DNA from 3 places in the Blautia segnis genome. Region 3 is predicted to be linked to each of the others. Evidence: predicted binding sites of a transcription regulator. Region 3 holds the regulator's gene; each other region holds the start of a gene.
The links. The regulator HrcA, encoded in region 3, represses chaperone genes, less so after heat shock. The targets are predictions, from matches to a motif close to TGTTAGCACTCNNNNNNNNNGAGTGCTAACA.
Positions count from the first base shown of each region.

Region 1: htpG (molecular chaperone HtpG) is a predicted target of HrcA. The motif match lies at 5,308-5,338, and genes of this name have one in related genera.
Region 2: H8S54_RS01995 (Hsp20/alpha crystallin family protein) is a predicted target of HrcA. The motif match lies at 3,537-3,567, and genes of this name have one in related genera.

Region 1 covers NZ_JACOOT010000026.1:22,749-30,175, reverse strand. Annotated here, with positions in the region: gene H8S54_RS11605 (4Fe-4S binding protein) at 1-8, shown strand, start outside; gene H8S54_RS11600 (hypothetical protein) at 134-562, opposite strand; gene H8S54_RS11595 (Maf family protein) at 716-1,318, shown strand; gene H8S54_RS11590 (HAD family hydrolase) at 1,315-1,983, shown strand; gene H8S54_RS11585 (glyoxalase) at 2,001-2,258, shown strand; gene H8S54_RS18295 (COG1470 family protein) at 2,467-5,160, shown strand; gene htpG (molecular chaperone HtpG) at 5,411-7,427, shown strand, end outside.
Region 2 covers NZ_JACOOT010000004.1:69,310-76,736, reverse strand. Annotated here, with positions in the region: gene H8S54_RS02005 (D-alanyl-D-alanine carboxypeptidase family protein) at 420-1,661, shown strand; gene H8S54_RS02000 (3'-5' exonuclease) at 1,692-2,654, opposite strand; gene H8S54_RS01995 (Hsp20/alpha crystallin family protein) at 2,988-3,422, opposite strand; gene H8S54_RS01990 (hypothetical protein) at 3,649-3,972, opposite strand; gene H8S54_RS18520 (hypothetical protein) at 3,954-4,145, opposite strand; gene H8S54_RS01980 (sensor histidine kinase) at 4,351-4,617, opposite strand; gene H8S54_RS01975 (SufB/SufD family protein) at 4,776-5,699, opposite strand; gene H8S54_RS01970 (ABC transporter ATP-binding protein) at 5,699-6,430, opposite strand; gene H8S54_RS01965 (NifB/NifX family molybdenum-iron cluster-binding protein) at 6,612-7,007, shown strand; gene H8S54_RS01960 (DMT family transporter) at 7,073-7,427, opposite strand, start outside.
Region 3 covers NZ_JACOOT010000012.1:50,727-58,153, reverse strand. Annotated here, with positions in the region: gene dnaK (molecular chaperone DnaK) at 1-1,571, opposite strand, end outside; gene grpE (nucleotide exchange factor GrpE) at 1,744-2,394, opposite strand; gene hrcA (heat-inducible transcriptional repressor HrcA) at 2,423-3,463, opposite strand; gene H8S54_RS18820 (DUF6783 domain-containing protein) at 3,616-3,765, opposite strand; gene H8S54_RS18815 (DUF6783 domain-containing protein) at 3,697-3,858, shown strand; gene H8S54_RS05505 (LOG family protein) at 3,939-4,481, opposite strand; gene H8S54_RS05500 (chromate transporter) at 4,654-5,223, opposite strand; gene H8S54_RS05495 (chromate transporter) at 5,220-5,795, opposite strand; gene H8S54_RS05490 (lactate racemase domain-containing protein) at 5,830-7,323, opposite strand; gene H8S54_RS05485 (triose-phosphate isomerase family protein) at 7,358-7,427, opposite strand, start outside.

The DNA of each region.
Region 1 (7,427 bases), on a different contig from region 3:
AGGCATAATGAGAGAGGGCGCTTTACCCAGCATCCTCACATAAGTATTTGTAAAATTAAAAAGGCCATTGTCCGGAGAAATTACCGGGCAGCGGCCTTTCAATTTTTTATCTGTCAAAATCAGTGACTAAAAATCAGTCGATATGAATGGAAGCTTCTTCCTTGTCCTGCTCTTCTTTTGCTTCTGCAAGATCTTCCTCGAATTCATCCGCAATTTTTTCTGCTTCTTCAAGAGCATTGTCTACGGCTTCCTCATCTGTTTCCTCAGCGTCCGCTGAATCTTCGTCTGAATCCTTTTCGGCAGGATCTTCAGCTGAATCCTCATCTTCCGGTACTTCGGCGGTCTCTTCCTCGGAAGTTGCTTCCCAGGAAATGAAATCCTCATGAACTTCCTTTTTTTCCGGCTGGCTGGAAGTCTCCTGCTCGTCCTCAAAATCATCCTCAGCATCAGCTACCTGCTCCAGAACTCTGCGCTTTGCAAAAGCGGCGGCTGCAGCACCGGCTGCTGCGGCAGTCACTGCACCAAGGGCAACCATACCCCAATATTTGTTAATTTTTGCCATATTGTATACTCCTTTCGCGGTTCTCCACCTGTCCTGGAAACAAACAGATGGGGCTGACCTTATTGTAATACTTTTGGGACAAAAAGAAAAGAAAAAAATCATTGCGTCGATATACGCACAGGGTTATACTGATAACACAGAAAAGGAGAGATTATGGAAATAATTGTTTTAGCTTCGGGATCCCCTCGAAGAAAGGAATTGCTTGCAAAAACCGGACTGAAATTTTCCGTGGTTGTAAGCGGCGGGGAAGAAAAGGCAGAGACATCAGATCCTGCCGAAACAGTAGAAAAGTTGTCTTTGGATAAGGCATCTGAAGTTGCAGACCTGCTTCAGGCCGAAAAGGAGCCGCAGCTGATCATCGGCGCGGATACAGTGGTTGCCTGTGACGGTGAAATTCTTGGAAAGCCTTCGGATAGGGAAGATGCTTTTCGTATGCTGTGGAAGCTGCAGGGACAGACACATCAGGTTTATACAGGAGTGACGCTCCTGCTTAAGAAAAAACATACCTGGCAGGCTCATACCTTCAGCGAGAAGACAGATGTACAGTTTTATCCTGTTTCCAGGGAAGAACTGCTCGCCTATATTGAAACGGGAGAGCCTATGGATAAAGCTGGCAGCTATGGGATCCAGGGCGGATTTGGAATCTATGTGAAGGGAATTTGCGGGGATTATAATAATGTAGTAGGTCTTCCTGTTGGCAGACTGGTATATGAACTTAAGAAACTTGGAATAGACATAAGAGGTATAAAAAAATGATAAAAGCATGTATTTTTGATTTGGACGGAACACTGGCTTACACTCTGGATTCCATGGCAGCTGTAGGAAATCAGGTAGTGCGGAAGTTTGGACTGAACCCAATGCCAGTGGAGAATTACCGGTATTACTGTGGAAACGGTGCAGATATGCTGGTAAAAAGACTTCTGATCGATGCAGGAGACAAAGAGCTTGTACATTATGAAGAAGCACGTAAGCTTTACAGAACGGAATTTGATAAGGATCCTTTCTATAAAATACAGCATTACCCGGGAATGCCGGAGACTTTGAAAACTTTGAAGCAAAACGGGGTAAAGCTTGGCGTATGCTCCAACAAGCCCCATGAGGCAGCTGTGAAGGTAGTAAAAAGAATGTTTGGAGATCAGGTCTTTGACATGGTGATGGGCCAGAGCGATTCCATTCGAAAGAAACCGGCACCGGATGGTCCTCTGAAGATTGCCGAGGCATTTGGCGTGCTGCCAGAGGAGTGCATGTATCTGGGAGATTCCGGAACGGATATGCAGACAGGCAAGGCAGCAGGCATGTATACTGTAGGTGTTCTGTGGGGCTACCGGGAAAAAGAAGAGCTTTTAAAGAACGGCGCAGATGCCCTGGTGGAATCTCCGGAAGACATCCTGGATCTTTATGAGGAAAAATGCAGCAAATAAAAAAGGAGGTATATAAGATGTATACAGAAGAGTGCATCCAGACATTTTTGGAAAATCAGGAGCAGCTTTTTGATGAGCCTGTAGCAGAGAATTATGAGGAGGCAGAGGCTTTTCTTGAGGACTGCATGGCAGTGGTGGCAGATTCCATCAGCGAGGTGCGTAAATACCTGTCCGGTATGGGCGCGGATGTGGATGGTATGAGCGATGACGAACTGGAGGAAGCCAGCGAGGTATTTGTCCTGCCAGATGGAAAATATCTGATCGTAGAGGGATAAGGACTGCCAGTAATCCTGTTGGATAAATTCATATTACATAGACGTAAAATCAGGTTGCTATAATAACCATAAACAAAGATACAGGTGCAGCATTTTACAAAGCGACCCATAGTTTACAGCATTGTAAAAAGCACTTGTAGAAATGTTTAAAATATGTTACGATAATGTTAAGACTCAGCCAAAAGGGGAATGTAAAGGAGGATGGCATATGAGATCTAGGAAAATTATAGCAATGGTTATGACTTTTCTTATGATGCTTTCCTTGCTTCCGTCACTGGTATTCGCTTCTGCGGTACCGTCCGGAGAATTAGGAGGCAAGCTGAAAATCAAAGGAACTGCAGCTGTAGGATCTGAACTCAGCGCAGATTATACCAAAGTTACACCAGAGGGGCTTAGTGATGACTACGTAAGCTTCAGCTGGTCAAGGAAAACAGGAGACCAGCTTACAGAGGTTGGTACGGAGAAAACTTATAAGCTTACAACTGATGATCTTGGAAATAAGATCCAGCTGAAGATCACCGGAAAGTCCGAGCTTGGAGTAACTGGTGAGCTGAAAGCAAACACAGTTGAAATCGTGGCAACACCGGAGGAAGCTCCGCAGGAGACTACAGAGGATCCGGATGCTGCAGCTGCACAGGATACAGCAGCTGAGGATTCTGCCGCAGAGGATATCCAGCAGGCAGAAGATGCTCAGCCAGCAGAGGATACTCAGGACGAAGTAATTGATATTGGCGGGGAACCGGAAGCTTCTGCTGATGAAATGCAGCCGGCAGAGAACCAGACAGCAGCAGATACCACAGATACATCTGATTCAGCAGCTGATTCTGCAGATGCTGCACAGCCGGCTGATACCGCAACAGATGACAGCGTAATCGATATTGGAACAGAAGACTATCTGGAAATTCCAGAAGAAGGTCAGAGCAACGATGCATCTGAGGCAGACAATGCGCAGGATGCACAGGCACCGGAGGAAGTTTCTTATGCAGCTGAGGCAGCAGCGGATACTGCATCAGAGGACGGAACTGCAGTTGTAGATTTCGGAACTGTAGATGCCGGATTCACACAGGAGGAATCTAATTCCATAGCAAAGACCGTCACCATTAAGAACATCGGTACAGGTACTCTGAATTTTAACGAGATCAGCCCGGAACACTTTATGGTACAGGATATCAATGAGCCTCTCGCAGCCGGAGAGCAGACATCCGTATGGATCATGCCAAGAGCAGGCGTTGAGGCCGGAGAATACAAGGATACCATTACCTATACCACAGAAGAGGGTACAGAGGTTTCCTTCAATGCGGATATGGTAGTAGCGGCAGCAGATGATCAGACACCAGCTGAGGAGCCGACAACTGACCCAACTCCAACCGAGGAACCATCCGCCGACAATCAGATACCAACTGAGGAACCGGCAGAGCCTACTCCGGAAGTTCCATCAGAACCAGAGGTTCAGAATGATCCGAAGATTGAAGCAGCAGATGAAACAATCACGGACAACACTGTAAACCTTGGCGAGTTTACCGTAGATGCGGATACTGCACCTACACCTGTAAAACTGAAGAATTCCGGTACCGGAACTGTGAAGCTTGCAGTACAGACTGATAAAGATTTTGTAACAGCAGCCTTTGCTTCTGAAGAAATTGAGCTTCCAGCAGATGGAAGTACTACAGCAGCATTAAGCATTACACCAAATGATACCAGCGAGACTGGTGACTTTGAGGATACCGTAACAGTTGTCAATGCAGAGACTGGAGATACCCTGCTTGCTCTTAAAGTTTCCTACTCTGTTAAGGAGACACCAGCTCCGGAGCTGACTGCAGATCCTTCAAAGGTAGAATTTGACAGCAAAGAGGTTGGCTACACAGAAGCACCTGTAGCAGCAACTGTAACTCTTGAGAACACAGGCAATGTGAAACTGACAAACCTTACTGTAAGCATCAGCGGAAGTGAGTTCACTTTAGGCAATCTGCCGGTAGCAGAACTGGATTCCAGTCAGACGGCATCCTTTACCGTAGCACCTGCAGTTGGATTAGCAGCTGGTTCTTACAGCCAGAACATCTCCATCAAAGCAGACCAGATCACAGAAATCGTAATCCCTGTAAGCTTCACTGTAACTGAAGCAGCTGTTAAGCTTACCGCAGTCAGCAAGCCAGCAGACATCACTCTGGCAAACGGCGTGGAGAAATCCGCAGAGGGATTACAGCTCCCATCCACAGTTAAGATTACCACTACAGCAGGCGACATGAACGCTTCCGTAGCATGGGATGTAAATGGATGTGCTTACAACCAGAACAGTGCAGAAGCACAGAAGTTCTCTGTAAATGGTACCGTTACCCTTCCAGATGGCGTGACCAATCCGGATAACCTGAACCTGATCGTATCTGTAAATGTTTCTGTAAGCCGCGGACCGATCGTTTCCGATGCTTCCAAGAACACAATTACAGGAATCAGCTCTGATGGTTCTTACACCACAGAGACCAAGATCACCTTCACAGCAGTTGGAGCAGGAACCGACATTGAGAACCCGATTAAGGGTGATGTAAGATATCTGCCTCTGAACTGGGAAGTTCTGGAATCAAGAAGCTGGGACAAAGCTCCATATTCCGCAACCTTCCGTATGGGCAAGAGTGGTAACTACACCTTAACGGTAACCTACAACCAGCAGAAATTCGATGGAAGCAACTGGGTAAACACAGGCACACAGGATACCAAACAGGTGAACTTCACCGTTGCAGCAGCACCGAATCAGACACTGACACCTGCTGCTGACAAGTCCGATGCAAACCAGAAGAACGCAGTAAAGACTGGTGATAACACACCAATCCTTCCATTCGTAATCATTCTGGTAATTGCAGTGGTACTGATTGCAGGAATCCTTGTTTACCGCAATAAGAAGAAATAATAAGCATTCAGCTTTTTCAAAAATAAAAAAGCATGAATGATGAAAGGGGAGGCTGATAACAGCTTCCCCTTTTTGGCGGCAGAAACCGCAGGAATGTCCGTGTACATCAGACCTTTTTTATAGATCATTCCATCCATCAACAAATATTACTAGCACTCATTTTAAATGAGTGCTAAATTTTTCTTGACTTTTGGGAAATTTGGTATTACTATAGTTTGTATAATTTAGAAGACAAAGGAGAGTGAGCTGCATGGCTGAGAAGCATGGTAGTTTATCAATTAACAGTGAAAATATTTTTCCAATTATAAAGAAATGGTTATATTCTGATCACGACATTTTTGCAAGAGAGCTGATTTCCAATGGCTGTGACGCCATCACCAAGCTGAAGAAGCTGGATGTTATGGGAGAGTATACACTTCCAGATGATTACAAGGCAGAGGTTCATGTAATCGTTAATCCGGAAGAGAAGACCCTGAAATTTATCGATACAGGTCTTGGTATGACAGCAGACGAAGTAGAGGAGTACATTACTCAGATCGCTTTTTCCGGCGCAACTGAGTTCCTTTCCAAATATAAAGACAAGACAACAGATGACCAGATCATCGGACACTTCGGACTTGGATTCTATTCCGCATTTATGGTAGCCGATGAGGTTCAGATCGATACTCTTTCCTATAAAGAGGGAGCAACTCCGGTACACTGGACCTGCGACGGCGGTACAGAGTATGATATGCAGGATGGCAATAAGACCACAGTTGGTACTGAAATCACCCTGTTCCTTAATGATGAGAGCACAGAGTTCTCCAATGAGTATCGTATGAGAGAAGTGATTGAGAAATACTGTTCTTTCATGCCTGTGAATATTTATCTTTCCAAGGAGAATGCTCCTCAGGAATATGAGACCATCGATGAGTCCGAGCTTCGCGAGGATGATGTGGTTGTAGAACATATCCACGAGGATGCCAAGACTGAGGAGAAAGAGAACGACAAAGGGGAGAAAGAAGTAGTAGAAGTTTCTCCTGCCAAGGATAAAGTAAAGATCAACAAGCGTCCGGTATCCTTAAGTGACCCGCAGCCGCTGTGGATGAAGCATCCGAACAGCTGCACAGATGAGGAATACAAGGAATTCTACCGCAAGGTATTCATGGACTACAAGGAGCCTCTGTTCTGGATCCATCTGAACATGGATTACCCGTTCAACCTGAAAGGTATCCTGTATTTCCCGAAGATCAATACAGAGTACGATTCCATTGAGGGAACCATTAAGCTGTACAACAACCAGGTATTTATTGCAGATAATATTAAAGAGGTTATTCCGGAGTTCCTGCTTCTTCTCAAAGGTGTGATCGACTGCCCGGATCTGCCGCTGAACGTATCCAGATCTGCCCTGCAGAATGATGGATTTGTAAAGAAGATTTCCGAGTACATCACCAAGAAGGTTGCAGACAAGCTTACCGGAATGTGCAAGACAGACCGTGAGTCCTATGAGAAATACTGGGATGACATCAGCCCATTTATCAAATATGGCTGCATCAAGGACAGCAAGTTTGCAGACAAGATGAATGACTATATTCTTTTCAAGAACATTGACAGCAAATATCTCACTCTGAAAGACTGCATCGAGGAGAACAAGAAGCCGGAAGAGAATACCGAGACAAAGGCTGAGGAAACCACAGAAGCCAAAGAAGAGAATAAAGAAGACTCCAAGGAGAAAGAGCCTGAGAAGACTACCATCTTCTATGTAACAGATGAGGTTCAGCAGAGCCAGTACATCAATATGTTCCGTGAGGCAGGCAAGGATGCGGTTGTTCTGAAGCACAACATTGACAGCGCATTTATTTCCCACTTAGAGCAGAAAGATCAGACCATCCAGTTCAAGAGAATTGATGCAGACCTTTCCGAGGAACTTCGCGAGGACGGTGCTGCTGATGAAGAGACATCCAAGACACTTACAGAAGTATTCCGCAGCGCCCTGAAAAACGACAAGCTGGAAGTGAAGGTGGAGAACCTGAAGAATGAGAAGGTTGCTGCTATGATGACACTTTCCGAGGAAAGCCGCCGTATGCAGGATATGATGAAGATGTACAATATGTACGGCATGGATCCGTCTATGTTTGGCGGCCAGGAGACTCTGGTGCTCAATGCCAAGCATCCGTTGGTTCAGTTTGTTGCTGGCAACAAGGATTCTGAGAAGACTCCGGTAATCTGTGAGGAACTCTACGATCTTGCAATGTTAAGCCACAAGCAGCTCTCTCCGGAAGAGATGA
Region 2 (7,427 bases), on a different contig from region 3:
TGTCAGCACTCGTTATACCACCTGTCACAATGTACGGGCTCATGGCCGATACATGCTCCCGGTAACGGGGGAACGCCGTTATTCCCTACTGTGATTTCAGAAATAAAACTCCGGAGTGATGTTCGGCTGAATTTACTTGCGGCGGGCTCGCACCGTCCCCGTCTCGCTGTGCCTTTCAAAGCAGCTTACTGTCTCCATCGCAGTCTTTGCCTATTGTTTTTTCCTGTCCATTATAATGGTGAAAAATTCTATATGTCAAGTATTTAAGGCAAATTTGTCCTGAAAAAGGGGGATTTTATGGGAAAAGAAGGGGCTGGCATTTAAATTTCACAGTCTTTTAATAGTTTTACAGAGGTAAAGGTGGTATAATATGATAACGTATGTGACACGATTGCTTTAGAGAAGCAGAAAGGATTTTTATGAGTAAAAAAATATTTCATATGAAAATAAAGCGGATTTTCTGCGGCGCTCTGGCTGTAGGAATGCTTCTGGGACAGACCAGTTCTGTTCTTGCAGAAGCGGTTTCTTCTCCTACGCCTACCCCTAATCCCCATACCGAGTATTATGCACAGGCTGCGGATACAGATTCTATTGAGGGATGGCCAACCGGGCCCCAGATTGAAGCGCAGTCAGCAGTTCTTATGGACCTGAATTCGGAAGCGATCCTGTATTCCAAGAATGCGGATACCCAGCTTTACCCGGCAAGTATCACCAAGCTTCTCACCTGTCTTCTTGGCTGTGAGAATCTGGATACAAGCGCACAGATTACTTTATCCCAGCAGGCAGCTTATGGAATTGAGGCAGGAAGCTCTACCATTTATGGTGATGCGGGAGAGGTTTTCACCGTGGAGCAGGCTCTTATGGGACTGATGCTGGAATCTGCCAACGAGATGGCACTGGCCATTGGAGAAGAGGTTTCCGGTTCTGTGAAGAAATTTGTGGAACTGATGAATGCCAGAGCCCAGCAGCTGGGATGTACCAATACACATTTTAATAACCCAAACGGACTTCCGGATGAGACCCATGTGACCACTGCCAATGATATGGCGAAGATTGCCAAGGCAGCCTGGCAGAATGCCACATGCAGGAAGTTTTTCACCACGGATCTGTATGAGATTCCGCCGACTAATGTTTTCACAGAAACACGTTATCTGCTGAATCATCATAAGATGATGGCGGGCAGAGATTATGCTTACGACGGTGTCCTTGGCGGAAAAACCGGTTATACGGATGCTGCTGGCGCAACCCTTGTCACTTACGCAAAACGTGGAAATATGCTTCTTGTGGCAGTTGTTATGAATTCGGTGAATGGTGCATGGAGTGATACCAAGAGTCTTCTGGATTATGGATTTGATAATTTCGAACGTCAGAGGATTAAGGTGAGCATGAATCCGGTTCCGAAGGAGAACCTTCCAAGTGAGCAGTATCTTTTAAATAATTGTGGGAATACGTATCCATTCTATTATACGAAGAATATTTATGTGACTGTTCCTATTGGAACGGATGTCAAGACGCTTACCCGGAAGCAGAGGGTTCTTTCCAATGCGGTTGGGCCGCTTCGGTTGAAGAGTAAGTATTATTTTAATGGACAGATGGTTGGATGGGGAATGCAGTATGAACGGTCGATTCTGGCGAATCTGCTGACAGTTCCAGGGGCGTGATGATCACGCCCCTTTTTAATATTCTGATATTTATTGTTTCGCGGATTCCTCCGCTTTCCTGCTTCGCTTCTTTGCTCGATGGGCCTCCCTTTTCTGGCGGATTTCTTCAGCTTCCTCGTCGGACACATTGGTCAGTGTTTTGATGGCGTAATACATGTTATTCTCGGTTTTGCGAAGCCTGATCTTTCCCATGACGAAGCCATGCTCCTGGCAGAGGGAAATGCTGTAATAGACCTTGGAATTATTCATGAACCAGCGGATCTTGCGCTTGGCTGGATTGTGACAAAGCGGACATTTGGTGCTGGTTACTTCACGATCCTTCATGGCTTTTTCCCTAGAATAAAATTCCCTTGAGACAAACTTATCATAAGTTGGATAGGATACATGGATCTCTTCTCTCTTGCTCTTGGGGTTCTGGTATACATCCAGGGATGAGTTGGGCAAAATATATTCATCTTCTATTTTCTGCAAAACGCACGCGGTGTAGTAAGCATCTCCAAGTGCGCGGTGAAACTCCATTTTCTTGGCAATGCCCATCTTGTCTGCGGCAAATTCCAGGGCGCGGCGCTCGTGATTTTCCTCGTAGCGGATGGCAAATAATTTCTGCACGTCATAGTAGGTTACGGGGCCCGGAATCATGGAAAGCTTGCCATAATACTTCATATTCCGCTGCAGTTCCATCACATCCTGATTTCCCCAGGTAAAAAATATATATTCCTCACCGCACCATTCCAGAAATTCTGTCACAGCCTGCGGAAAGGGCGTTCCATTCTGCAGATCCTTATAATTCATGTGGATCACTTCGTGGATGCTGTCATGAATCCAGTTGTACACCTGGGGCTTGATCAGGCGCTGAAAGCTGTCCACAATTTCTTTCTTTTCATTCAGTTTTACTGCGCCGATTTCTATGATTTCGAAAGGCAGACGGCTGTTGGACCACCTTTTCCCTCCCGGACTCTGATTCCACTCCAGGTCAAATACAATGTAGTTCATGATAAAGTTCCTTCTGTTTCCTGCTGTAAATTCCAGACAAGTATAACAGACTGCGGAAATGATGTAAAGAGAATCCCACAACAGCCGTGGATGTCCTTACACATGAAAAAGCCTGTCGGCGGGTACCGACAGGCGATGGGGGTATGAAACTATCTATATGAAAATTAGGAAATTTTTTTAAATTACAGGAATCTATATGAAAGAAGCTGTTATCAAATGGTTCAGGACTGCCATGTGCAACGAATACTAATTCGCAGTCATTCAAAATTCTTTACGCCAGCCGCCGCTTCTGGTTCACGGAAGGCGCATTATTTATGGTGTGGTCTGCTGTTTTTAGCCTTCAATAGAAATAAATTTCTTCTCTTCCGGCTCTTTCTTCTTGGCTTCCTTCGGGAAAGTAACGGTCAGGACGCCGTTATCATATTTCGCATGAATGTCATCATGCTCCAGATCCTTGCCTACATAGAAGCTTCTGGAACACTGTCCGGTGTAACGCTCTCTATGAACATATTTACCATTATTATCTTTCTCATCTTTATTCTCGGTTCTGGACGCCTGAATGGTAAGGTAACCTTCCTTCAGCTGAATCTTCACATCCTCTTTGCGGAATCCCGGAAGATCCATGCTCAGTTCATAATTGCCATCTACATCCTTAATATCGGTCTTCATCAGCTCCGCATTTCTGTAACCTGCGTTGCTCTGACGCTCTGTCGGAAATCTCATCCAATCATCAAATAAATTCTCTCCAAAAATACTAGGCATTAACATAACTGATTCCTCCTTATATTGTGAACACTCTTGTGTTGAATTATCATTTTCATCAAAGGAACTGGAACTTTTCTTTTTCCTCTTCCTTTGTTCTGTACGTAATATAACACGTATTGTTAGCACTGTCAAGAGGTGAGTGCTAATTTTTTGTGAAGAATTTGTGAAGCCTTAAAATGAAAAAACAACTTCTAATATTAGTCTTTGTCCTATGGCGTAAAACAGCCGCTCAGTGGGAGATTGGCTCCGGCTGAACGGCTGTTTGGAATTTTGGAGTTATTTCTTTATATATTTGCAGATAGCTGACAGAACTTTGGTGATGTCCAGGGGTTGGGATATGTGCTCGTTCATTCCGGCTTCCTTGGATTCCTGGATATCTTCCACGAAGGCATTGGCGGTCATGGCAATGATCGGAATCGTTCCGGCGTCGGTAAGTCACGTCATAGGTGGTTTCTCCTGTATGGTCTTTTTCCACAATTCCTGTGGTAACGTCAAACTCATAGGTGTACAAAGCGTCTTTGGTTAATGCTTTTATTATGCTGTCAATATCCATTCCGTATTTATTCCTCTTGCCAAATGAACATACCTGTTCCGTGTTTCTTTTTTGCCTTTTAGCATACCCTTTGCAGGATGTGTAAATGCACCTTTGTCACTCATCAGAAGTTCTGCTACATTTGCCACTTCATCTGCGGTTCCAGGTCTTCCAGCCAGGCATTTTGCAAACATATCTTTGAATAATCTGCAGCTGTTTCAATCTCAAAAAGATCACCGCCTTCTGCCTTCTGAATAAATTCTTTATACTTTGGTCATCGATAAGTTTCACTAATCTATATGTGAGTGCTAACAGAAAAGCAAGAAAGACAAAAACTGCCAGACAGTGCTCTGTTATACCGCCGTCTGGCAGTTCTTTACATGTAAAAAAATCCGATATTTAATCCAATATTTTGTCCTCTGGCAGATACTTCCGGATGATTTTACAGAGATCCTTCATCTCTATGGGCTTCACCAAATAATCGTCCATTCCGCATTCCAGGAGGCGTTCGCGGACACCGGTGATGGCATTCATCGGCGTACGGATCTCGTGAGACATGTTGGACAGGAACTCGGTTTTCATCCGGTTCTGTTCCTGGGCACTGTAGCGCTCCTCCATCATCTGCTTCGCCCTTTTAACCAGAAAATATTGGACTGATTGCCACAACCGAACCTGCCGCAAACATACGGGCAATCATCCGGTTGACCTGTTTCGTATTTTTTCAAACATATTTCGTCCCTCTGTAAAAGCTCCCAATTGTAAATATGAGCTATTTTACCCTATTTGGGGACGTTTGCATAGTAGGTATTTTATTATTTTTCTGTTTAACTCAGGAAATTCTCGATAATTACATTCTCTGCTTCCGCTTCGGTCATGCCAAGGGTACGGAGCTTCAAAAGCTGCTCATCGTTGATTCGACCGATGGCGGCTTCATGGATGATGGCGGCATCTACATGCTTCGCCTGAATCTCAGGGATGGAACCTACCTCTGCGTGATCCATGATAATGGAATCACACTGGATATGAGCATGACATTTATTTTTTCCAACTGCCTTAGGATGAAAAACCTGGGAAGAGTTTCCTTTTCCAACAGAACGGGAAATAATCTGGGCGGAAGAACCTGCGCCATTCATACAAACCTCAATATCAGACTCCGCTTTCTGCTCACCGTCTGTCATCAGACGCTCCAGAACAAACAGCTTGGAATCTGCGTCCATCTCCACATTGGTGGTACGGATCGTGGAATCTACCCCTTTGATCTGCACAGTATCCAAAGTGAATACAGAATTTTCCCCAAGTTCAATATTGGTTACCGGATTCAGGACCCTGCTTCCGGTTCCATTTCCTTCGCCGTAATGCTTCTCTTCATAATGAACATTGGCATTTTTTCCAACATGGAAGGTGTGAATGCCATCGTGACGGCTTTCATTGCATCCGCTGTTGTGGATTCCGCAGCCTGCAATAATATTCACGTCTGCACCGTCTTCCACATAAAAATCATTGTAAACCAGGTCTGTCATGCCAGATACGCTCACTACAACAGGGATGAAAACCTTCTCTCCCTGTGTCTTTCCATCAATAAAAATATCGATTCCCGGCTTGTCTTCTTTTTTCCGGATTTTGATGTGCTCACTGTCGCCATGACAGACGGAAATGCCATTCTGGCGCAGATTGTATGCACCTTTCTGCTCAAAACCTTCGCTGATCTTATCCAGTACGCCCTGGGTGGTTTCTTCTACTTTAATCATCAGCATTTGCCTCCTTCTGTCATGCACTTCTGACATTTTTCCTGCTGAAACAGGGTTGGGAAAACGTCCTCTTTGGTACCGTATTTCTTCACTTCTCCATCCTCGATCACCATGATCTTATCCGCCATATTGATGATTTTTTCCTGATGGGAAATCAGGATCAGGCACTCTTTTTTCTCACGATGGATCTCCTCGAAACGCTTGATCAGCATGGAAAAACTCCACAGATCAATTCCGGCTTCCGGCTCATCGAAAATGCTCACTTTATGAGATTTGGCAAGAACGGTGGCGATCTCAATACGCTTCATTTCGCCGCCGGAAAGAGTTCCATCCAGCTGACGGTTCAGGTAATCCTCAGAGCAAAGTCCTACTGCGGAAAGAAGCTTGCAGCTTTCCTCCTCGGTCAGTTCTTTGCCAGCTGCAAGAGACAGCATTCTTGTGACTGTCATTCCCTTGAAACGGGGCGGTTGCTGGAATGCATAGCCGATTCCCGCATTGGCACGATGGTCAATATCATATTCCGTAATGTTCTCATCATCCAGATAAATTTCTCCGCTGTTTGCCTTCTCAATACCGGCAAGAACTTTGGCAAGAGTGGATTTTCCTCCGCCGTTGGGTCCAGTGATCACCAGCATTTCCCCATCCTTAACATCAAAACTGATGTGGTTCACCAGGCAGCGCTTTTTCCCTTCTTCATTCACTTCAAAAGTCAGGTTCTCTACTTTCAGCATATCTATACCTCTTTTGTGTTTTTTACTTTCTTATTGGAATGTACTCCTTATAGGAAAAGATGTCAACATTTCCTAGTAAGTTTTAGGACGTGTTTGAAACACGCTCTAGGTAAATATCATTGAAAATAAAGTATTTCAGCAGTATACTGGGAGTATGATTAATGGAGAAGGAGATTTTACTATGAAAATTGCAGTAACTTATGAAAACGGAGAGATTTTCCAGCACTTTGGACACACAGCAGAATTCAAGATCTATGAGGTTGCAGACGGCAAAGTTGTGAACGCAGAAGTGGTTGATACCAACGGAAGCGGACATGGTGCACTGGCTGGATTTCTGGTGCAGCATGGGGTGGATACCCTGATCTGCGGCGGTATCGGCGGCGGTGCACAGAATGCACTTGCGCAGGCAGGCATTCGTCTTTTCGGCGGTGTCAGCGGAAGTGCTGATGATGCAGTGAACGCACTGCTTGCAGGCAATCTGGGATATGATCCGGATGTACATTGCAATCACCATGACCATCATGAGGAAGGTCACAATTGTGGGGATCATGGATGCGGAAGTCATTCCTGCCATTAAATTTTTCCTGATAAAATAACTGGATTGGAATAAAAAAGACTGGTATCTGTATTTTACCTCAACACTTAGCTCTCCTGTACATCCACAGCCGGCGTGGTCTTCTTCTGGGAAACGATCAATCCCGCAAAAATCAGCGTGGAGCCGATTACGGATGCCACTGTCATTTTTTCATGGAGAACAAACACGGACAGCACGACTGTCACCACCGGTGATACATAAATGTACACGCTGGTTTTCACAGCGCCGATCCATTTGGTTGCCAGGTTCCATAGCAGGAAGCCAAGTGCACTTGCCCCCAGTCCCAGGAAAAGGAAATTTCCCACGACCTGAGGATTGCGGATCAGATCCGGATCCCAGGATGCTTTCTGCTGAATCAACACAGGGATCAGGAAAATAATTCCATAGAAATAGATTCTTCTT
Region 3 (7,427 bases):
TTCAGTGCATTCTCAACCTGGAATACCATGGAGTCTGCATTGTTCTTTGTATCAATCGCCTCTTTACGTTTCTTATCCTGAGCTTCGAACTCAGCAGCTTCCTTAACAGCCTTGTCGATTTCGGACTCGGACATGTTGGAACCAGCTGTGATTGTGATGTGCTGCTCTTTACCTGTTCCAAGATCCTTAGCAGATACATTTACAATACCGTTGGCATCGATATCAAATGTAACCTCGATCTGCGGAACACCACGACGTGCTGGCGGGATTCCATCCAGACGGAACTGTCCAAGGGACTTGTTGTCTTTCGCGAACTGACGCTCACCCTGTAATACGTTGATGTCTACAGCTGTCTGATTGTCTGCTGCTGTGGAGAAGATCTGGCTCTTCTTGGTCGGGATTGTTGTGTTTCTCTCGATCAGACGGGTTGCAATACCTCCCATTGTCTCAATAGACAGGGAAAGCGGAGTAACATCAAGAAGAAGGATGTCACCTGCACCAGCCTCACCGGAAAGCTTACCGCCCTGGATAGAAGCACCAAGTGCAACACACTCATCTGGGTTCAGGGCCTTGCTTGGCTCTTTGCCTGTCAGCTGTCTTACTTTGTCCTGTACAGCCGGGATACGTGTAGATCCGCCAACCAGAAGTACCTGGCCAAGATCTGCATTGGTAAGACCTGCATCAGAAAGTGCACGGCGTACCGGCTCTGCTGTCTTCTCAACAAGGTCATGTGTAAGTTCATCAAATTTTGCTCTTGTAAGGTTCATATCAAAGTGCTTCGGTCCCTCAGCTGTTGCTGTGATGAATGGCAGGTTGATATTGGTTGTTGTTGCGGAAGAAAGCTCTTTCTTTGCTTTCTCAGCAGCTTCTTTCAGTCTCTGAAGAGCCATCTTATCGTTGCTTAAGTCAACGCCCTCAGTTCTCTTGAACTCGGAAAGCATGTAGTCTGTGATTCTCTGATCGAAGTCATCACCGCCAAGACGGTTGTTACCAGCTGTTGCAAGAACCTCGATAACGCCGTCACCGATCTCGATGATGGAAACATCGAATGTACCGCCGCCAAGGTCATAAACCATGATTTTCTGCTCTTTCTCATTGTCAAGACCATATGCAAGAGCTGCTGCTGTAGGCTCGTTGATGATACGCTTTACATCAAGACCTGCGATCTTACCAGCATCTTTGGTTGCCTGACGCTGAGCATCGTTGAAGTATGCAGGAACTGTGATAACTGCTTCTGTAACAGACTCTCCAAGATATCCTTCTGCATCTTTTTTCAGTTTCTGAAGGATCATAGCGGAAATTTCCTGTGGGGAATATTTCTTGTCATCGATTGTTACACGGTAATCTGTACCCATCTCTCTCTTGATGGAGGAGATTGTTTTCTCTGCGTTTGTTACTGCCTGACGTTTTGCAGGCTCACCTACCAGACGCTCACCTGTCTTTGTAAATGCTACAACTGACGGTGTTGTTCTGGATCCTTCTGTATTTGCGATAACGGTTGGCTGTCCACCTTCCATAACAGCTACACAGCTGTTTGTTGTACCTAAGTCAATACCAATGATTTTTCCCATGATAATTTTCCTCCTGTTTCAATCTATGTTCTGAAATTCGTGAATGTCTTAATGAAGTTCGATTCACTAAATTCGGTCTGCGCCTGCGGCTTGCCCTCATTAAGTGAGATCGAACGACCTCGCACTAAGTTTAGGCTTCGCATTCTGCTCGCCTTCACTAAGTTGCTTTCGGTCAGTTAGCAACCTTTACCATGCTGTGTCTTACAACGAAATCCTTGTAAGTGTATCCCTTCTGGAATTCCTCAACAACAATGTTCTCGCCTACGGATTCGTCTTCCACATGCATGACTGCGTTGTGCAGATTCGGATCAAAATCCTTGCCTACAGCTTCGATCGGCTTCACACCCATCTCATCGAAGGCTGTCATCATCTGCTTGTAGATCATCTTCATGCCTTCTGCAAATGGATCATCCTCCGGTGCCTGTGCAAGACCTCTCTCAAAGTTATCCACGATAGGAAGCATTTTCTCAACGATGTCCTTGGCACCGATGATGTACATGCTGGATTTCTCTTTCTCCGTTCTCTTACGGTAGTTATCGAATTCCGCCATGCTGCGCTTCAGTCTGTCTGTAAGATCCTCGATCTGCTGTTCAAATTTATCTTTCTCTTTTTTCTTCTTGCCGAAGAAAGAAGTTTTGGTCTTGGTTTCCGGTTCTTTCTGAGATTCTGCCTCTTCTGGCTGCTGTTCCGTCTCTTCCGGAGCAGCTGTATCATCAGAAGCTTCCTCTTCTGCTGCCTGGGCTGTATCTGCTGCCTCTTCTTCGCTTCCGTCAGTTACCGGAATGTCAACTGCTTCTTCCTGTACTTCGGCTTCTTTATTCATTTCTTCTGACACGCTTTCAACCGCCTTTCTAGGTTTTCTTATTTACCATTTCATCAAGCTGGACTTTTAATTTCTTCAGGCTGTCCACCACATTCTCATAATCCATTCGCTTGGGACCAATGATTCCAATGGTTCCCCGCATTCCATCTCCAAGCTCGTAGGTGGCTGTCACCACGCTGCAGTCCTTCATGGTCCGCACCGGAACTTCATCTCCGATGTATACCTGGACTCCTGTGTTCTCCGAATCTCCCATTTCCCCACGGACCATATCCGCAAGTTCCTGTTTGTCCTCGAAGGTGGAGATCAGCTCGCTGGCTTTGGATGTGTCTGCAAGCTCAGGATACTTGAATATGTTGGTTGCTCCTGACGTATATACTTTCATATCTTCCTCATCCACATGGATGGTAGCTGCAACTGCGTCCAGCACATTTGCAACCACACCGCTGTGGCTTCCAGCCTGTTCCTTCAGTCTGGCGATCATGCCAAGATTGATGTCCTGAATGGGAACACCGTTCAGGTTGGTGTTAAGAAGAAGATTCAGCTTCAGGATCGTCTGGTCATCCATCTCCTCTTCAATATCAATGATCTGGTTCCGGATGACGTTGCCTTCACATACAACTACGGCAATCAGCTGCCGCTCATTCACACGTGAAAGCTGTATGAACTTCAGGGTGCTTCCTCTGTACTGAGGAACGGCAACCATGGTCGCGTAATTGGTATTATTGGCAAGGACCTTGGCCACCTGCTTCAACACCTTATCCATCTTGTCTGATTTCTCAATCATCATATCACGGATTTCTGCGATCTCAGCTTCCTTCTCCCTGGTAAGCTCATCTACATAAAGGCGATAGCCTTTATCTGATGGAATTCTTCCGGCTGAGGTGTGGGGCTGTACAATGTAGCCCATATCCGTCAGGTCGGACATCTCATTTCGGATCGTAGCAGAGCTGACATTCAAATCCGGATACTTGGAAATGGTTCTGGAACCTACCGGCTCACCTGTTTCCATATAAGTCTTGATGATTGCTTTCAGTATTTTCCGTTTGCGCTCATCTAATACTTCATCCATGAAATATCTGCTCCTTTCTGAAAAGCGGACGGTCAAACCTGATTTCTATTCCCGTCTGGCTTCTTCGAATCCTTTTGTTAGCACTCATTATTTAGGAGTGCTAACATCTATGCTCTTAAGATACACCTCAACATTCTTTTTGTCAATATTTTTTACAAATTTTTTTCATCTTTTTTGATAGTTTTTACCTTAGAGTGTGTTTGAAAAAGGCTTTCTGCAAGATGTGCGTCACAATTTGTGGGAGATTTTGCCCGGATGAGGGCGTCGTAGCGGGCTACGACAACCGAATTCGGGTGAAATATACCGCAAAGTGGGGCGTGCAGATTGCAGGAATGATTTTTCAAACAGGCTCTAGAGCATGTAGATCACGAGAACACTTTTTTTGCACGCTCTGACAAACAGCAAAAAAGATGTCAGGGAAATACCTTCTGCCCCAAACCTGGGACAGGGATTTTTCTCTGACATCTCATTTGCTTTATTTGCTGTAGTTTTCCAGGTAATCCAGGATCGCCTCCGGCTCATCCAGAAATACCACCAGATCTAATATGGAAGAATCCATAAACTTCTCCCTGGCAGTATATTCCAGCAGTTCCTTCATCCTGTCATAATATCTGTCAATATTGTAGAGGACAATGGGCCTGTCGATCCGGTTCAGGCTTTTCAGGGTAAAGATCTCGAAAAATTCTTCATAAGTACCGATTCCTCCGGGCGCTACAATAGTGGCATCTGATTTTTCTTCCAGAAGCTGCTTGCGCTCCCGCATGGTCTCGGTAAAAATAAATTCCGTGCATTTCTCATACAGTACCCCGGGCTGGTCAAAAAAGCGGGGCGCAATTCCAAGTATGTATCCATTCTCTTCTGACACGCCTCTGGCTGCTGCTCCCATCATTCCGGTGGCTCCGCCGCCAAACACCAGTCCATGGCCCCGTTTTCCCATGGCTCTTCCAAGCTCCTGTGTTTTTTCATAATAAATGTCCTTCAGCTGGGCACTTGAGGCACCATATACGCAAATATTCACACTGTCGTCCTCCCTTACTTTTTCCCTGCGGCATAACCGTCCACTTCTTTTACAGGTGGACGCTTTGCAATGCGCAAAACAGTTACTACAAAACTTACACGATTCACGCATCAATGTCAAGAAAACAGTTGTTTTTTCCTTCATGGTGCTGTCTTGCAGACAAAATATCCTTTTAGATTCCCATTACCCCGCAGAATATCATATTCGCCACACCGCACAGGACCATTACAAGAATGGGGTTCATTTTAAATTTCCGAAGGAGCACCAGGGCTGCCCCGAAAAACACAACCATTCGGATGCAGACATTTTCCCGGACAAGGTCTATGGTTCCGCTGATAAAAAAGGCAGAAACCAGAATGGTCACTCCTGCTTTGGCGATCATTGCCACAACCGCCGGGCGAAGGGATGCCAGTGTTCCCTGCAGGAGAGACATATTCCGGTATTTCGTGTAAATATATGCCAATAAAGTTACGATTATGCAGGAAGGCAAGATGCAGCCAAGGGTCGCCACAACCGCACCGCCCGGGCCTGCAATCTGGGTGCCTACAAAGGTGGCGGAATTCACTGCAATGGGACCCGGCGTCATTTCCGCAATGGTCACAAGATCGGTAAACGCTTCCATAGACAGCCATCCATGTAACGTTACCACCTGTTCCTGTATCAGCGGCATAGCCGCATAACCTCCGCCGAAGCTTAAGGCGCCGATCTGAAGAAAGCTTAAAAACAGCTGAAGATAGATCATCGTTTTTTACCCTCCTTCAACAGTGTCCGCACAAATCCAAATGCAGCTACGCCCAAAATAATGAATATAATATTCACATTCAGAAAATAGCTGACGCAAAAGCTGGCGATCATGATCACAATGTTGATCCAGTCTTTTGATTTCACCACGTTTTTGCCCATGTCATATACCACGGAAATGATGACTGCGCCCACTCCGGCGGACATTCCCTTTAACAGCGCGGCAATATAATAATTGGAACGAAATGCATCATAAAATACAGAGATCAGGGACAGGATCACCATAGGCGGAATGATAGCCCCCAGCACGCACATCAGCATGCCGGGAATCCCTCCAAGCTTATATCCTACTACAATTGCCCCGTTGACTGCGATTGCTCCTGGAGAAGACTGGGCAATGGCCACCAGATCCAGCATTTCGTCCTCATCGATCCAGTGGTACTGATCCACAAATTTCTCCTTCAGGAGGGTTACGATCACGTAACCGCCGCCAAATGTAAAGGTGCTCAGGTACAGGGAAGCGAAAAACAGCTTCCGCAGTACATAGCCCTTATCTTTTTGTTTTTCATCCATTTCCAGTCTTCCTCCGTGACTTTATATTCACAGGTTAGCAGCATCCGCATCCGCCATGGCGGTGTCCGTATTCATCCATGCAGTCTTCCTCAGGATTTTTCATGCAAAGATGTACAGCTGATTTCTTAAAGGTCATAGGCAGTGCCAGAATGTTAGGATTCTCGCCTACAAATTTCTTCTTGGCATCTTCTAATGCTTCCTCGAAGGTCTCCCGGGTCTTCAGTCCCATTCCTCTTGCATAGCCCGGCTCCTGTGCACCAACCAGATAGATGGCGCTGGTGTTCATCTCCGCAATATGTCCGCAGGCCATCATGGAAAATCCGTGGAACGGATGGAAAGCATTGCAGAAACGGTATTTGCGGATGTACTCTTCGTTTGTTCCGAAATATTCACCATAACGGTTCATATCCGGCAGAATATTCATATGGTCATGCTGGAACATCTCATACTGCTCTCTTAAATACGGCCATAATTCATCGTGGAAATATCCGTTGCAGATGGAGGAACAGATGATGACGCAGTGGTCGCTCATAACTCTCTTAAAACGCAGAACCTGTGCGCTCAGCGCCTGCATCAGCATGATGGGGTTGGTTCCCATTCCATCACCATAGTGGAATTTCTGAGGCATTCCAAATACCAGAATATCATATTTTTTCTCAGCCCAGTGTACATAGGTACGCTTATCTGCAATCTTCCAGCTGATAGGCATCATCTCTTTGGCATAGCCGGAATAGATGGCGATCTGTCTGGAGCAGGTATCCAGAACTGCATCGCAGCAGAAGAACGGATGTCCCATTTTCTCTTCCATATGCATGCTGATCTCATTAAATTTATCGCGCATCAGGCTTCCGCCGTTAACCGGGGTAAAATCAGGTCTGTGCATAACAGACGGAACGTGGTGGCTTGCAATACATCTCCAGTTTGTAATTCCGGTTGCGCTGTGCTTGTAGCCGCCGGAATATCCGCCATATGGATTTCCCTGTACATGTCCGATCAGGATTGGCAGGTCGCATTCGTACACATATTTGTTCATGTATACCGGATCTCCCCTGTGGGTAGTTCCAAGGTACACCATATGTTCCTGATCCTCGCTGTCATGGCTGATGATCTGTCCGCTGTGCCAGAATTCGTCAAACAGCTCTTTTCCGAAAATAGCTTTTACATCGGACTCCTTGCTTCTTGGATGAAGGCCGTTGGAAATAATGAACAGGATATCCTTTTTCTCCACGCCTGCTTTATAAAGCTCCTGCAGAATATATTTGATGCTCATCTTTCTGTGGCTGGTAGGCTGCTCGCCGCCTTTTACGCGGTCCGGCACGATAATGGTAACAGTAGTTCCCTTGTGCGCCAGTTCTGATAAGGTAGGCATTCCGATTGGATGTGCCAGGCTGTCAAGATAAGCCTCTTCCAGTTTATCCTCCGGGATATAATCCGGATCCGGCACAGTCTCACCTGGAATAAAAATATCCGTATTATCCGGAAGCTCTGCTGTCATGGTTCCCTGTCCATATTCAAAATCAATTTTCATATTCTTTTTCTCCAATCTGATTGTTCTGTGATTTTTATTCTCCAAGATATAACTGAATAATTTCCAGATATTCCTCCGGGTAGTAACCAATTTCGCCCTGGAAG